Aquitalea magnusonii: one gene and its partner. The protein of the gene in region 2 interacts with the protein of the main gene of each other region in a pairwise test. Links are inferred from orthologs where the notes say so. Each region holds a gene or a part of one and is shown on either strand. Other genes may lie near its edges.

What was found.
Region 1: the proteins of DLM_RS11685 (region 2) and glmS interact in binary tests that used the Escherichia coli proteins (3 or more experiments, as listed by UniProt). The link is inferred for Aquitalea magnusonii from one-to-one orthologs.

What each region holds. Positions count from the first base shown.
Region 1 is NZ_AP018823.1:3,913,918-3,922,462, forward strand. What follows is about bases 3,934-6,933. They hold glmS (glutamine--fructose-6-phosphate transaminase (isomerizing)), read right to left. Parts: upstream 6,349-6,933; coding sequence 4,519-6,348; downstream 3,934-4,518. Other genes in these bases: DLM_RS18390 (ABC transporter ATP-binding protein/permease), read left to right, coding at 3,934-4,309; DLM_RS18400 (DeoR/GlpR family DNA-binding transcription regulator), read right to left, coding at 6,348-6,933. Also shown: DLM_RS18385 (M16 family metallopeptidase), read left to right, coding at 1-2,651; more of DLM_RS18390, read left to right, coding at 2,648-3,933; more of DLM_RS18400, read right to left, coding at 6,934-7,139; bifunctional UDP-N-acetylglucosamine diphosphorylase/glucosamine-1-phosphate N-acetyltransferase GlmU, read right to left, coding at 7,336-8,545. UniProt on the Escherichia coli protein: Catalyzes the first step in hexosamine metabolism, converting fructose-6P into glucosamine-6P using glutamine as a nitrogen source.
Region 2 is NZ_AP018823.1:2,445,144-2,453,687, reverse strand. The notes cover bases 3,151-6,149. They hold DLM_RS11685 (phosphatase PAP2/dual specificity phosphatase family protein), read right to left. Parts: upstream 5,315-6,149; coding sequence 3,986-5,314; downstream 3,151-3,985. Other genes in these bases: DLM_RS11680 (bifunctional alpha/beta hydrolase/class I SAM-dependent methyltransferase), read right to left, coding at 5,311-6,149; DLM_RS11690 (hypothetical protein), read right to left, coding at 3,607-3,996; DLM_RS11695 (LysE family translocator), read right to left, coding at 3,151-3,462. Outside these bases: DLM_RS11705 (EAL domain-containing protein), read left to right, coding at 1-1,970; DLM_RS11700 (helix-turn-helix transcriptional regulator), read left to right, coding at 2,025-2,879; more of DLM_RS11695, read right to left, coding at 2,881-3,150; more of DLM_RS11680, read right to left, coding at 6,150-7,101; DLM_RS11675 (lysophospholipid acyltransferase family protein), read right to left, coding at 7,126-7,779; DLM_RS11670 (phosphatidate cytidylyltransferase), read right to left, coding at 7,787-8,544.

The DNA of each region.
Region 1 (8,545 bases), 1.5 Mb from region 2 along the record:
TCGTACCCACCAGCCAGCCAGCCGATACGCTGGGCATCCAGTTACTCGTGAACGCCGGTTCGCTAGAGGAAGACGACAGCCAGTCCGGCGTGGCGCATCTGGTGGAGCACATGGTGTTTCACGAAAGTCGTGAGGTGCCGGAAGGCATTGCCCGGCGCATGGCGGCCATGGGCTGGCGCTCCGGCGTGCAGTACAACGCGATGACCAATTACGAGCGCACGCTGTACATGCTCAATCTGTCCGGCAAAGCCCATCTGGCGCAATGGGACCAAGGCCTGTTCCTGCTGTCGCAAATTGCCGGCCACGCCCGCATCAGCGAGCGCAGCCTGGTACAGGAACGGCGCGTGGTGCTGGAAGAGTGGCGCAGCAAGCTCGGCGCGCGCGAGCGCATGGAACAACAGCGCCGCTTGCTACTGCGCGATGGCGGGCTGCAGCCGTTGCGGCCAACCATCGGCACCGAGCGCAGCATCCGCACCCAGCCGGCAGCCAGCCTGCAGCGCTTCTACCAGCGCTGGTACCAGCCCAACAATATGACGCTGCTGGTGGTCGGCGATGTCGATGTCGCCCAGGTCGAAGCCCGCATCCGCCACTGGTTTGCCGAGCGGCCGGCTGCAGTGCTGCCAGTGCGTGCCGACCGTAACCCGGTGCTGGGCAACACGCTGCGTACCAACCGGCTGCAGGACACGGAAAACCGCAGCAGCCAGGTGGGCTGGGTGCTGCGCAGCCGCAGCAGCCTGGCGCAGGACAGCGCCGGTTTCCGCACCCGCCTGCTGGACAATCTGGCCGAAAAACTGCTCAAGCAGGAGCTGGCGCGTTACCAGCCCTTGCGACCGGCAGGGGTACGCAGCGTGGTGGCGCGCAAGGGTTTCATCGGCGGCACCACCTTCACGCTGGGCTTTGCCGCCACCGTGGACCCTGGCGCGCACCAGGCAGGCATGCAGCACCTGTTGCAGTTGCAGCGCCTGTTGCTGGCACAAGCACCGGACGACACCAAACTTACCCAACTGCGCCAAGACCTGCTTGCCCTGGCCCGCCGTTCACCACGCAGCAGCGCCGGCTGGGACGCGCAAAAATGGCTGCAGGAACTGCAAAGCGCCGTCACCGACGAACGCGTGCTGCAAGACCCGGCACAAAAAGGCCCGATGGCCGAAGCCATCCTGGCCGGTATCAGTAACGATGAAGTCATTGCCCACCTGCGCGGCTGGTTGCAAAGCCCCGACCGCCTGCTGTTCATGATGGCACCCGGCCTCAAGCCGGTGCCGCTGCCGACACCACAGCAGGTGCTGGCACTGCAGGCAGACCTAGCCGCCAAACCCTTGCCCGTCCTTCCGTTGGCGTCGGCACCGGCTTCCGTCCCGCTACCGGCCTTGCCACCCGCCCTGCCGGCCGCCGGTAGTACGCTGCTGTGGCGCGACGAGGCCCAGCAAGTGGCGATGTGGCAACTGGCGAACGGCGACCGCCTGGTCTGGCAGTACCGCCCCAACCAAAACGGCAAGCTACGCTACTTGGCCGACTCGGCCGCCGGCTACAGACTGCCGGGTGCCGATGGCTGGCAGTGGCAGTTGGCCGCGCAGTTGGCCGCCGCCACTGCCCCAGCCGGCTGGCAGACCACCCAGTTGCAACGCTGGGAGCAAGCCGAGCATGTCCGCCTGTCACAATCGCAAACCGCCCAGCGGCTGACGCAATCGGCCAGCATCCCGGCCGACAAGCTGGCGACGCTGTGGCACTACTATCAGACCCGCCAGTTACACGCTGGCATCGACCCGACGCTGCTGCGGCTGCAACAGGACAGCCTGGGCCGCGACAACAGTGCCTCCAGCCAGGCATACGCCGCGCTGGACAAGCTGCGCTATGCCCAAACGGCTGCCGACCAAGCACCTACCGTGGCCGCACTAAGCCGACAAACCCCGGCCGGGCTGCTGGCGCTGTGGCAGCAACTGACGGCGCGGCCGGTTACGCACTACCTTAGCGGCGCGGCCAGCGAAACCGAGGTGCTGGCCGCGGCCAAGCTTTATCTGGCGGCCATCCCACGCCAACCGGACGCGGCGGCGGCGCGCGCCTTGCTACCACTACCGGGCCGCTTTGAAAGCCGGCACGCCATCGCGCGAGAGCCGGTGGCCCGCGTCCAGGCCTACGGCAGCGTGCCGATGGTGTGGCAGGGTGAGCGCGCGCTGCAGGTAGCCACGCTGGGGCGGGCGCTGCACGCTGCGCTGCGCAAGTCGCTGCGCGAGGAAGCCGCCGGTGTTTACAGCGTGCAGTTCAGCCTGAAACTCGACCCCGACACTGACCGCCTGGAAAGCGAATGGCAGTTCAGCACCGACCCGGCACGGCTGGACGAGCTGCTGGCACGTGTCCGCACCATCCTGGCACAGCCGGCAGCGGTACTGGACGACGCCATCCTGCAACCGGCGCTGGAGGATGGCCGGCAACAGGCCAGCGCCCGCCTCAACGACGACGACAGCCGCTTCAACCGCCTGCAACTGAGCGTACGTCACTACGGCGATAGCCGTTATCTGGCACAAACGGCCCAACTGGCCGGCGCACTGGACGCAGCCACTGTGCGCACGCTGGCCGCAGGACTGCAGCTGGAGCAAAACCTGGCCCTGCTGCTGACCCTGCCTGACCCCAAACTGATGGAGACCCAACCTTGAATACCTTGCGTCAATTCTGGCAACTGGCGGCACCGTACTGGCGCTCACGCCATAACTGGCAGGCCTGGCTGCTGCTGCTGGCCATCCTTGGCATGGGCCTGATCCTGGTGCAAATGAATGTATGGCTCAACTTCTGGAACAAGGACTTCTACGACGCACTGGGCGCGCTGGACACGCCGCGCATCTACCCGCTACTGGGCCGTTACTGCCTGCTGATCAGCGCCGCCGTGGTGGTGGCAGTGGCACTGGACTGGGTACGCAAGCTGCTGATTCTGCGCTGGCGCGAAGCCATGACACGCCAGCTCGTGGACGCCTGGCTGGCAGAGCACGCTTTTTATCGCCTTGGCCTGTACGGCGAGCCGGACAACCCCGACCAGCGCATTGCCGAAGACGTCAATTTGCTAGTGACCGACAGCATCGACCTGCTGCGCTCGCTGGTATCGGCGGTGGCCAAGCTGCTGTCCTTCGTGTTCATCCTGTGGCAACTGTCCAGCAAGCTCACTTTGCCATGGGGCGATGGTCAGTTGGTGGTGCCTGGCTACCTGCTGTGGTTTGCCCTTGGCTATGCATTGTTCGGGGCGCTGCTCACACACTGGATTGGCGGCGAGCTGACACGCCTGAACGTGCAGCAACAACAGCGAGAGGCCGATTTGCGCAGCACGCTGCGCCACCAGCGCGAACATGCCGAACAGATTGCGCTGTACGGCGGTGAGCCATGGGCACGACGCCAGGTAGCGGATGACTTTGCCGGCGTTGCGGCCAACTGGTATCGGCTGATGCAGCGCGAACGCAATCTGGGCCTGTTCAGCACCAGCTACAACTACATCAACAGCATGGTTCCGCTGTTTGCCGCTTTGCCAGCCTTCCTGTCCAAGTCCTTGACGCTGGGTGGGCTGATGCAGGTGAACTCCGCCTTCATGCAGGTGAGTAACGCACTAAGCTGGTTTGTGCGCGCCTACGATGAGCTGGCGCGCTGGTCGGCCTCGGTACAGCGTCTGCATCGCTTTGTCACCAGTCTGGACGCAGCACATTGCCAGGATCGCCAGCCCTCGGCTGAGGCATCGTCCAATACCAGGCTGAGCCTGCAGCAATTGCAAGTGTGTTATCCGGACGGCAGCCCGATGCTGCAGACACTGAACCGCGAAGTGGCCCACAGCCAATGGGTGCGCCTGGACGGCCCTAGCGGCTTGGGCAAGTCCACGCTGATTCGCACGCTGGCAGGGATCTGGCCGTATTACCGTGGCCAGCATGACACCCACCCACAAGTGTTGATCCTGCCACAGCAACCCTATCTGTTCCACGCCAGTCTGGCGCAGCTATTGAGCTACCCGGCGCTACAACCATGGCCAGAGCAACAATTGCGCGACGGCCTGGTGGCCATGGGCCTGGCCGCGTGGACCGAGCGCTTGCACGAGGTGGCTGACTGGGGACGTGTACTGTCCGGTGGTGAACAGCAAAGGGTGTCGCTGCTGCGAGCCATGCTGCAGCGGCCAGCCGTGCTGATCCTGGATGAAGCCACCAACCAGCTAGACGAGCCGTCGGCGCATGCCTGCTTGCGCACCTTGCGCCAGGTCTTGCCTGATACCACCGTCATTGCGGTAACACACCAGCCCGTGCTGCATGATCTTTTCAATGATGTCATTCAACTCTCTCGTTGAGGAGCGGGTCCGGAAATCTGCGTCAACCCACCGTTCCGCACGCATCAGTCAAAAGACTGCTTTGGCCGAAAAGCACTCACGCCACATCAACTCGCCTCCGGCGACTGATCACACCCGCTGACTGGAAAAGCAAAAGGGGCCAACGGCCCCTTTTGCTTGATCAGACTCCGACGAACTTTATTCGGTGTAGTCAAAAGCCTGCCCGGTGATTACTCCACCGTGACGGATTTTGCCAGGTTGCGTGGCTTGTCCACGTCGGTGCCGCGCGCCAGGGCGACATGGTAGGCCAGCAGTTGCACCGGGATGGTGTGGACGATGGCGGACAGCACGCCGACATGACGCGGGGTGCGGATCACATGCACACCGTCGGATTCACTGAAATGGCTGTCCAGGTCGGCAAACACGAACAGCTCGCCACCACGGGCGCGTACTTCCTGCATGTTTGACTTCACCTTTTCCAGCAGCGCGTCGTTGGGGGCAATCACCACTACCGGCATGCTTTCGTCCACCAGCGCCAGCGGGCCGTGTTTCAGCTCGCCAGCCGGGTAGGCTTCGGCGTGGATGTAGGAGATTTCCTTGAGCTTGAGCGCGCCTTCCAGTGCAATCGGGTAGTGCAGGCCACGGCCGAGGAACAGGGCATTTTGCTTGGCGGCAAACTTGTCGGACCAGGCCTTGATCTGCGGCTCCAGATTGAGCGCATGCTGTACCGAACCGGGCAACTGACGCAGTGCTTCCTGATAGCCATGTTCGGCCTGTGCATCCACCCGGCCACGCAGCTTGCCTAGCGTCACCGCCAGGGCAAACAGGCCCACCAACTGGGTGGTGAAGGCCTTGGTGGAAGCCACGCCGATTTCGGCACCGGCGCGGGTGTAGAACACCAGCTCGCTGGCGCGCGGAATGGCGGATTCGCGCACATTGCAGATGGACAGCGCCATGTTGTGACCCAGTTCCTTGGCGTACTTCAGCGCTTCCATGGTGTCCAGCGTTTCGCCGGACTGGGAGATGGTAACTACCAGATGCCTGGGGTTGGCAAAGGCGTCGCGGTAGCGGTATTCGCTGGCGATTTCCACATCGCAGCTGATGCCGGCAATGCTTTCGATCCAGTATTTGGCCGTCAGGCCGGCATAGAAGCTGGTGCCGCAGGCCAGAATCTTCACCCCTTCCACTTGCGGTAGCAGTTCGGCGGCACGGGCACCGAACAGGCCGGCAGCAAAGCCGTTTTCCAGCACCGCTTCGATGGTGTCGGACAGGGCCTTGGGTTGTTCGTGGATTTCCTTTTGCATGAAGTGGCTGTACGGGCCCAGTTCCAGCGAGGCCAGCGATACATCGGACACATGCACGGCGCGTTCGATCACCTGATCGTTCTTGTCATGCAGTACCACGCTGTCACGGGTGAGCAGGCCGATATCGCCCTCTTCCAGGAAGATGACGCGACGGGTGGCGGACAGGATGGCAGACACGTCGGAGGCGATGAAGTGTTCACCTTCGCCCAGCCCCACCAGCAGCGGGCAGCCCATGCGGGCGCACACCAGTTCGTCCGGGCGGTCCAGCGCGATGACGCCGATGGCGTAAGCGCCGCTCAGTTGGCGGGTGGCTTGCTTCACCGCATCAAACAGGCTGACACCGCCTTGATAGTAATGATGCACCAGATGGGCGATCACTTCGGTATCGGTCTGCGAGGTGAATTCATAGCCCAGCGCTTTTAGCTGCTGACGCTGTGCTTCGTGATTTTCGATGATGCCGTTATGCACCACGGCAATCTTGTCGAAGGAGATGTGCGGGTGGGCGTTGTGCTCGGTCACACCGCCGTGGGTGGCCCAGCGGGTATGGCCAATGCCCAGCGTGCCTTGCAGGTTTTCTGCCGCGGCGGCGGCTTCCATTTCCGCCACACGACCGACACGGCGTACACGGCTGATGGCATTGCCGGTATGCACGGCAATACCGGCGGAATCATAACCACGGTATTCCAGGCGCTTGAGGCCATCTACCAGAATGGGAACCACATTACGCGCCGCAATGGCGCCAACGATGCCACACATTATTTTCTCCTTGCACTATCGTTGCCAGCGGGCGCGCAAATCAGCGTGACGCCCTTGGCCTGAATGATGTCCCTGGATTCCGCCGGCAGTGCCTCATCGGTAATCAGGGTGTGAATGGTGTGCCACGGCAATTCCAGATTGGGAATGCGGCGGCCGATCTTGTCCGACTCCACCATGACGATGACTTCGCGCGCTACTTCCGCCATTACGCGGGACAGGCCCACCAGTTCGTTGAAGGTGGTGGTGCCACGTTCCAGATCGATGCCGTCCGCACCGACAAACAGCTGGTCGAAGTCGTAAGAGCGTAATACCTGCTCGGCCACCTGGCCCTGGAAAGATTCGGAGTGCGGGTCCCAGGTGCCGCCGGTCATCAGCAGGGTGGGTTCGTTTTCCAGTTCGCGCAGCGCTGCCGCCACATTGAGCGAGTTGGTCATCACCACCAGGCCGCGCTTGCTGCCCAGCAGCGGAATCATGCTGCTGGTGGTGGTACCGCTGTCGATGATGATGCGGTTGTGGTCGCGTATGCGCTCCGCCGCCGCACGGGCGATGTCCAGCTTGCGGTCGGACACCTGGCCCACTTCCGGCTCCACCGCCATTTCGCTGGGCAAGGCAACGGCTCCGCCATAACGGCGCAGCAGCAGGCCACCGGTTTCCAGCAGGGCAAGGTCTTTGCGGATGGTGACTTCGGAAGTGGCAAAACGCCGGGTCAGCTCATCGACACTGACTTCACCACGCTCTTGCACCAGGGTGGCGATGGCATGGCGGCGTTGCTGGGTATTTCGTTTGGTCATTGAAACGTTTCGTTTCGAAAGTTTTGCCATGATAACGGCTGAATATGCCGCTATCAATCGCCTTCACTGCAAAATTTGTTATTTTTCTTTTGCAACGAAAGAAATGCCACAGCTTTGCTGACAGACGACAAATGAAAATGCCCACCGGGCCTTCCTGTGGAAAGCGCAGCGGGCATGGTGTGCATCCTGCCGGGAATCAGCTCTTTTTCTGCGGACGCTTCCAGCCAGGAATGCTGACCTGACGCGCACGGGCCACGGTCAGGGTATCGGCCGGGGCGGTGCGGCTGATCACCGAACCTGCGCCTATCGTCGAGCCACTCTCCAGCGTGACCGGGGCCACCATCAAGGTGCCGGAACCGACAAACACATTGTCCTGGATGACCGTCTTGAACTTGTTGACGCCATCGTAATTGCAGGTGACCGAACCGGCACCCACGTTCACCTTGCTGCCGATCTCGGCATCGCCAATATAGGTGAGATGATTGACCTTGGAACCCAGGCCAACCGTGCTCTTCTTGATTTCGACAAAATTGCCGATATGCACTTCATCGGACAAGGCCGCTCCCGGACGCAGACGGGCATACGGGCCGATGCGGCAATCCGCCCCGACCACGGCATCTTCCAGATGCGAGAAGGCGGCAATACGGCTGCCTGCCGCGATCTTGACGTTTTTCAGCACGCAGTTGGCACCGATCTCGACATTGTCGCCCAGCTCCACCACGCCTTCGAACACACAATTGACGTCGATGCTGACATCACGGCCATGCAATAGCTGGCCACGGATGTCGATGCGCGCCGGGTCGGCCAGCGTGACGCCGGCAGTCAGCAGCGCGCGCGCCTGATTTTGCTGCAGGATGCGCTCCAGCTCGGCCAGTTGCAGCTTGTTATTCACGCCGGCAGCTTCCCACGAAGCCGACACGCTGGCGCTTTCCACCGTCACGCCATCTGCCACGGCCAGTGCCAGCACGTCGGTCAGATAATATTCACCCTGGGCATTGCCATTGCGCAGCGCCTGCAGCCAGCCAGAGAGCTGGCGGTTGGGCAGCACCATCATGCCGGTATTGATTTCGCGGATGGCCAGTTGTTCTGGCGTGCAATCCTTGTGTTCGACAATGGCCTTGAGCTTGCCGTCGTTGCCACGCAGCATGCGGCCATAACCGCTGGCATCTTCCAGCACGTCGGTCAGCACCGCCATACCATCGCCAGCAGCAGCAATCAGTTGTTGCAGGGTTTCGCTGCGGGTCAGCGGCACATCGCCGTACAGCACCAGGGTCTTGCCTTCGTTCGGCAGTGCCGGCAAGGCCATCTTCAGTGCGTGACCAGTACCCAGTTGTTCGGCCTGTTCGGCCCAGACAATGTCTTCATCCTTGATAGCCTGGCGGACCTGATCGCCACCGAAACCGTAT
Region 2 (8,544 bases):
GCTATGGCATCCTCACCCAGCGCGATGTGGTTGGACTGGTCGCTTCTGGCCGGGGCCAGGCCGAGCTGGGCGATATCTGTACCCGGCCGGTGATTGGCGTTTCGGTCAGCACCAGCCTGTTGCAGGCCCGCCGCGTCATCCTGCAGCACCAGATCCGCCATCTGGCGGTATTCGATGCCGAACACCGACTGGCTCATATCATTGGTTTTCGTGAAATCATCCAAAGCATAGAGCATGAGTTCCTGCTGGAACTGCATGGCGCGCTGCGCGAGCGCGACGAGGCGCTGGTGCAGTCGCGCCAAAGCCTGTTGCTGGCCGACAAGGTGTTTGAAGCCACCATGGAAGGCATTGTCATTACCGATGGCAATGGCTTTATCCAGTCGGTCAATCCTGCCTTCACCCGCATTACCGGCTACAGCCGGGAAGAAGCCATCGGCAAGACGCCGGCCCTGCTCAAGTCCGGCAAGCAATCGCCAGAATTTTATGAATACCTGTGGCGTTGCCTGCGCAATGACGGTGCCTGGCAAGGCGAGGTGATCAACCGCCGCAAGAACGGCCTGCTGTACACCGAACACCTGAGCATTACCGCCATTCGCGATGAGCGCGGCGAATGCCTGCATTATGTGGCGGTGTTTTCCGACATCACCCAACGCAAGCAGGCCGAGGAGCGGCTGCATTTCCTGGCCAACCACGATGCGCTGACCGGCCTGCCCAACCGCACGCTGTTCATCGAAAAACTGCAGTCGGCGGTAGAGCAGGCGCGCCAGTATGATCGCCGCTTTGCCTTGCTGTTCATCGATCTTGACCGCTTCAAGATGGTGAACGACACCCTGGGCCACCATGCAGGTGACGAACTGCTGGTGCGCATTGCCAGCGAGCTGCAGCGCATTGCCCCCAATCTGTCCACCGTGGCCCGCCTGTCCGGCGACGAATTCACCGTGCTGCTGGAAAACATTGTCACCGTGCAGCAGGTGGCCAGCCGGGCGCAGAGCATTCTGGATGCCATCTCCGCCGAATCCACCGTGGCCGGGCAGGGCGTGTTCATTTCGGCCAGCATCGGCATCAGCATGTTCCCGGAAGACGGTGCCATGGCCGATGCCCTGCTGGTGAATGCCGACACCGCCATGTACCGGGCCAAGGAGCGCGGCAAGAACAATTTCCAGTTTTACACTGCCGACATGAATGCCCGTGCCATCGAACGGCTGAAGATGGAATACAGCCTGCACCGTGCGCTGGCACAGAATGAGCTGGAGGTGTGGTATCAGCCCAAGGTGGAGCTGTCGTCCGGCCGCATCATCGGTGCCGAAGCCTTGCTGCGCTGGCGACACCCGGACATGGGCCTGATTTCGCCGGCGCAGTTCATCCCGATTGCCGAGGAAAGTTCTCTGATTACCAGCATTGGCGAGTGGGTGCTGGACAGCAGTTGCGCTGCCATCCGCCGCTGGCGCGATGCCGGGCTGTTGCAAGGGCGTATTGCGGTGAACGTGTCCGGCCGGCAGCTGAAGTATTCCAGCATTGTCGATACCGTGGCCTGTATGCTGGAACGCTATGCGCTGCCCAGCAGTGCGCTGGAGCTGGAAATCACCGAAAGCGTGGCGATGGATGAAGACAGCGGCATGGTGGAAGTGTTGCACCGCCTGCAGGCGCTGGGCATCTATCTGTCCATCGACGACTTCGGCACCGGCTATTCCAGCCTGTCCTATCTGAAGCGACTGCCGGTGCGCGGCTTGAAGATTGACCAGAGCTTCATCATGGACCTGCACCAGGACCGTGACGATGCCGCCATCACCCAGGCCATCATCTCGATTGCCCGCAGCCTGGGGCTGGACCTGGTGGCCGAAGGGGTGGAGCTGGACGAACAGCGCCGTTTCCTGGTGGAGCAGGGCTGCCACTGCGGTCAGGGTTATCTGTTCAGCAAACCGGTGCCGGCTGATGCCTTTGAAGCCCTGCTGCGCGCACAGCAGGTTTGATGCTGACCGCATGAGTGCGTGGCGGTCTGGCCGCCACTGCGCTATCCTCGGCAGATGACTCGCTCCTCTTCCGTCCGCGCGGCGGCAAACAAGCCATCACAGCCATTGTTCTGGCGTGATCCGGCCTTGCCCTTCCTGGAAATCCGCACCGTGCAGGATGGGCGCCAGGTCTGTTACGCCCGCCATTCCCACGAGCATTTTTCCATTGGTGCCATCACCGGCGGTGTCAGCAGCTATCTGAGTCTGCAAGACCGCTATCAGGTGGCGCATGGCAGCGTAGTGTTGATGAACCCCGGTGAGGTGCATGCCTGCAACCCGATTGCCAATCAGGCCTGGTCCTACCACATGCTGTATGTGGATACCGCCTGGCTGGCGCAGTTGCAGCATGAGATTGGGCTGAGCGCCAATCAGGATTTTCACTGTTTTTCCCCGCGTTTGAGCGAGGATGCCGCGCTGTTCCGTGACCTGCAGCAACTGGTGGCCCGCTGCCTGAGCGCGGACTATGCCACGCTGGGCAAGCAGGAGGCGGCCACAAGCTTCTTTGCGCAGTTGCACACCCGGCTGCACACCGTGACGCCCAGCAGTGCAGGGCAGCATCGGCGCTTGCAACGGGTGGCTGAGTTCATTGACGATCAATACGCCTCAGACCTGCGGCTGGAGGACATCTGCGCCGCCTCCTCCTTATCCGCCTCCTATCTGATCCGCGCCTTCCGCCAGCGCTACCACATGACGCCGCATGAATATCTGCTCGATAGGCGCATCCGGCGTGGCAAGACACTGCTGCGCAGCGGCCAGTCCATCGCCCAGGTCGCCCAGACCCTGGGCTTTGCCGATCAGGCGCATTTCCAGCGCACCTTCAAGCGGCTGGTGGCCGCCACGCCAGGTCAGTACTGTCGCAGTGCCGGCTGAATCAATCCAGCAGCAGATATAGCGCACTGCCGGCCAGCAACACCGCCAGCAGCCGGTTAAACAAGCGCATGCGTGCCGGCTGGCGCAGATGCTGTTGCAGGCGTGCGCCGGCCCAGGCCCAGCAGGCAATCGACAGGTAGCAGATGACAAAATAGATGGCGGCAAAACGCCATACCAGCAGGGCATCGCCATGGCTGGCAAACGCCCCCATGCCGGCCAGTGAGGCCAGCCAGGCCTTGGGATTCAGCCATTGCATCAGCGCACCGTGCCGGAATGATGGCCGTTGTCTTGCGTCTCCCAGTTCGCCTTGGTCGCTGGCCAGCTTCCATGCCAGGTATAACAAGAAGGCCACGCCGGCTAACTGGATCAGTCCGCGTGCCGCCGGCAGGTCGTCCAGCAGCTCGGCCAGACCAAGTCCGGTCAGCAGAAACAACAGGGTAAAACCAATGGTGGCACCGCTGACATGACGCAGACTGGGCAGGAAGCCATGGCTGGCACCGCAGCCGAATGCCACGATATTCACCGGGCCGGGAGAAATGGAGGAGGCCAGCGCAAAGGCGGCCATGGAAAGCAGGGCTTGCATGTCTATCCTCGATGGGTGGGAAGAGTGTTCGAAGATAGGCTGCCCGGCCTGGACGGTATTGAACAAAATCACCCATTTGTACGGTGGGCTTGTCCCTTGCCACCCCGCCGCGACCGGGATGGTGAGCGGAAGGATGCCATTTTGCTAGATCATGGGCAGCATCATGGCGCAGATGGCCAGTAGCCAGCACAAGGCAGTTGTCATGAAGAAGCGGATTAACAAGCGCCGCATGCCTTGTTGTCTCTGCCCAAAGTCACGTCCTGCTGCGGCTTTGCCAAACAAGCCATGAATCGTGTCATCCAGCACTGTCAGTGACGGGGCATTTTCGAGTGCTGCCAGTAGCGCCGCATCCAATTGCAAGCGCCAGCAGAACCAGCTTTGCAACAGCATGGCGAGGGCGGCAGCGGTCTGTAGCCGCCATTCGCCAGCCTGAATACTGGCCAGCAGTAGCAGGCAGGGGCCGGGCCAGAGCAGCCAGCGGGTGCTGCGCAAGGCCGCGGCATGCAGGCGGAGGGTTGCTGTCTCAGGCAGCATGAGCGTCTCCTGGGGTGCAACAGGTCTGGATCCAGTGCCATTGCTGCGGTGACAGCACAATCTTGCGGCCCTGAGCCTGCAGGATTTGTTTGGCCTGCGCCAGATCGCTACAGCGTCCCGTCATCACCAGCCAGGCCATGATCACCGCCGCGCTGCGGCTCATGCCCAGTGCGCAATGGACCAGGATCGGGCCTGGGCGAGAATGCCGCAGGGCTTCCAGTTGTGCGACTGCATTGTGCATTCCGGCGCGATCTGGCAGGAGTAAATCCAGCAGCGGCAAATCCACATAGTGTGCTGCCGGGTGTGCCTGACGGCAGTATTCCGCCGCCAGGTCCAGCACGCTGTGAAAGCATGTTTCACGGGCAGCAATGGCCGGGCCTATCCAGACATCGTCTGCAATCAAACTGGCATGTGAATGTCCACGCAACAACCGGGCATGTATCTGCCGCATGAACAGCGTCAAGGGCAGAAACAGGCAGCGTGCGGGCAGCCTGTGCTGGCCTGCGACTTTTTGCCATACGCCGGCACCAAGGCGGCCATAGCCGACCGCCAGCAGGATCAGGCTCAGTGCCGGCCAAAGCAGCAGCCAGTACCAGCCGCCAAGCCAACTGGCGGCCAGGGTCAGCGCCAGCCCGCCCACTGCATAAGGCCTGCTCAACTGGCGGCGGCGTGTCTGTTCGATCTCCGCCACCCGGCTATAAGGCGGCAGTGGCATGGGGAGCAGATAACACACGACGATGCCCAGGGCGAAACCGGTGGGGATGTCGAGAAAGTGATGCTGCCAGGTGGTCAGTACCGATATGCCGATCAGCGCGAACCAGCCATGCAGCAGCCAGCGCCAACGCTGCGGCGTGTGTACTGCATAGCGTAGCCACAACACCGTCAGCAGGCTGATGTGCAGCGAAGGTGCCTGATTGAAGGGCTTGTCAAAGCCAGCCAGCAGGGTGAATAACTGGCCCGCCCATCCGTTCAGCGGCGGGCGCTCAAAGCCAAAGCGCAGCGGAAACAGCGCAAACAGCAGGCAGGAGAGCACGGTGACGCTCAGCAGCCGCAGCGCATGTCGGCGCAACTCCTCCCGGCTGCTGCAAATGAACAGCGACAGGCCGTAGAGGAGATCGATGCTCCAGTAGGGTAGGATGGTCCACGGCCACAGCGGGATGCGCCGTTCCCAGTCCATGGCGATATTGCCCACTGCCGATGGCGGCAGACTGGCGGCGTAGTGATTGGCCGCCCCGTATAGCAAGAAGAAAGCCGGACCAAGCAGCGCCAGCCACTGCAGGGCTTCGGGCCACTGGCGACGGTTGGTGGGCGGGCTCATGCCGTGGCTTGTGCCTGCACGGTTTGCCTCTGGTGCGGCGTGGCGTGCAGGCGGCGCGCGATGGTCACGCTGAAAATGCCCCATTCGTCGATGCGCTGGCAGATTTTCTCGAAACCCGCCGCGGCAACCAGTTGATCCATCTCTTCTTGGGTGCGGCGTCGCATCACCCAGTCGCTGCCGCCGCGATGGCTGGTGAGCGTGCGGGCAATCATCTCCAGTTGGGGATGCCAGGGTTGATTGGTGTAGACGAGATAGCCGCCTGCCGGCACAGCGGCGGCTAGACCAGCCAGCGAGTCGCGAATGCCGGCGTTGCCGGGAAACAGTTCATACAGGCCGGAGACAATGGCCAGCGTGGGGCGTGGCTGTAGTGCGGCGAGATCGGCCCCGTCGAAGGCATCGCCCTGATCGAAGCGTGCTTTGCCTTGCAAGCCGCGTTGCGCGATCAGCTTGCGTCCGGCGCTGACGTTGATGTCGCTGTAGTCGCGCAGTTGCAGGTGTTCGACGCGGTCGGCGTTGGTGGAGAGTGCATCCAGCACGTAGCGGCCATGGCCGGCGGCGATGTCCACCAGCCGCACCGGCATGCCGGCTTGCTCCAATTCCAAGACGGCCAGCGAGATCAGCTCCTGCAGGTGCAGTTTGCGCTGGCGGATGCCACGCCAGCCAATGCTGTCCAGATAGACGCGGTCGCCCAGCCGGCCTAGCGGCGTGATGCCGGAGGCTTGGTTGCGGTAAACGTAGTCCAGCGTGCTGCCGGAATCGAAACCGGTTTGCCAGCCTAGCCGGATGCCGTCGGACAGCCGGCCCAGCGTAGCCAGCGTCAGGCGGGTGAGGGCGAAGTTCCAGCGCTTGGGCGACAGGGCGGGCAGCGGCTGTTGCAGGCGATTGAATTCCTGGGCGGTGTAGCCGTGCTGGTCGGCTGCCAGCAGCGAGGGTCTGGCTACGCCGGCTTCCACGCGCTGGATGAAGGCGCGTATCTTGTCGAAGGCCAGTGCGCGGTCGCGCTCGCCCAGTGTGTCGTGATAGAAACCGGGCAGCTCGTGGCGCTCCTTGCACGGGCTGCCCAGATTCTGGAAAAAGGTTTCCTGCGGGGCCTTGTGTACGACGAAATCCGCGCCGGAGATCAGCAACTGCGTCGGCACGGTAATGGCACCGGCGTCGGCGATGATGCGCTCGGCGGTGTCGTAAAGGGCCAGCAGGATGTTGGCCGAGATGGGCCGGGTGATCAGCGGGTCGCTGTTGTAGGAGGCGATGCGCTCTGCATCGTGGGTCAGGAACTTGGCCTTCACATAGGAATTGACGAAGAAATTGCCGCGCAGCTTGTGCATCAGGCGCAGGCTGGGGCGAGCGAAAGGCACGTACAGCTTTACCTTGAAGGCCGGCGCAGCCAGGATCAGCGCGCGCAGGCGCGGCGCGTAATCATGCACCCAGCTTGCCGCCAGTACCGCGCCCACGCTTTGCGCAATGACGATCAACTGGTCAATCCGCACGCCGTGCTCCGCTTGCAGATGACGGACAAACTCTTCCAGATCACGAATCGTGGTGCCGATGCTGGGACTGAAGCCGCGCGGTCCGTCGTTGCGGCCGTGGCCGCGTGCATCCCAGGCGAATACCGGTGTATCTGCTAGGTCAAGTTCGTCCACCACATGCTGTAAGCGGCCGGAGTGCTCGTGGCCGCGATGCAATAGCAGGATGGCGCGCTGTGCCGGCGTGGTGATGGCCGGCCAGTGGCGGTAGAACAGCGCTTGTCCATCGAAACTGGTGAAGCGGGATTCCAGGGCTTGTCGCATGGCAGAGACCTTTCAGTTTTCTTGTCAGTGGCTGTCCGGGCCAGGTTCGGCGGGCAGGGTTTTTTGTTTTAACTGCAAAAAAGTGTCGCGAATATGCGCGCGGAAGCTGTCTTTGTTCTCTTGCCAGCACAGGGAGCGTCCTATGGCGACATCGACAAAGAAGGGGACCGGCAGCCACTGACCACGGCCCATCGCCCGGCCCAGGCCGTGCAGGTACACCGGCGCGACCGGGATGTCGGGGAAATCACGTAGCAGGTACCAGATGCCGGCTTTGATTTCAGACAGCGCTTCTGGCTCACCACGTGTGCCTTCGGGAAACAGCACCAGAATCTCGCCCGCTTGCAGTGCCTGCCGGCAGCCGGCCAGCGGGTCACGGCCTGCGCCCACGCCGCCGCGCACCACCGGGATGATGCCCACCACATTGGTGGCGAACCAGGCCATCCAGCGGTTTTTCAGAAAGTAATCCGCCGCGGCGGCGGGGCGCACGCGCGGGATCAGCCCCAAGGGAAACAGGCTGTAGAGCGCCAGAATGTCCAGGTGGCTGTTGTGGTTGGCAATGACGATGGCAGGGCCGGCGGTGGGCAGCCGTTCCTGATGCCGTACTGTCATCCCTAGCCACAGGCGCACCACCGGGCGTGCCAGCAGCATGACAAAGAGAATACGCAGCAGCTTGTTCATAAGGCGCTTAGAAGTACAGGTAGTGTACGTAGTGGAAAAACAGCGGTGCGGTATAAGTGAGCGAGTCCAGGCGGTCCAGAATGCCGCCGTGGCCCGGCAGTAGACGACCGGAATCCTTGACGCCGATGTCACGCTTCACCGCTGAAATCACGATGTCACCGATAAAACCCATGGAGCCGATCAGCAAACCTGCCAGTGCGGCATGCTGCGGACTGAATGGGGTGAGCAGGGGGCCGAGCAGCCAGCCGAGCAGGCCGGTGGTCAATACCCCGCCAAGCAGTCCTGCCAGAGTCTTGTTGGGTGATACCTTGGGGGCAATCTTGCGTTTGCCAAAGGACTTGCCCCACAGGTACTGCGCCACATCGTTCAACTGGGTCAGTGCCACCAGGTAAAACAGCATCATCGCCCCCTGCGCCGGTACGCCGATGCCGGTCAGTTGCGGCAGGGTCAGCACCGCCGCCATGTGGCTCAGGCAGAACACGCTGATCATCAGGCCCCATTGCAGCGAGGCCGCCGCTTTAAGAAAGCCCTGCGTCTCGCCAATCAGCACCATGCGCATGGGCACAAACAGGAAGATGTAAACCGGGATGAAAATGATGAACATGCCGTACCAGTGAATGCCCAGCCAGTAGTACTGCAGCGGAATGCTCAGATAGGCCCAGAACAGCACCACGTGGTCTGCGGTGCGCGTGGCGCACAGCGTCAGGTATTCCTTGAGCGCCAGGAAGCTGATCAGCGCAAATACCACCAGCGCCAGCGGGACGC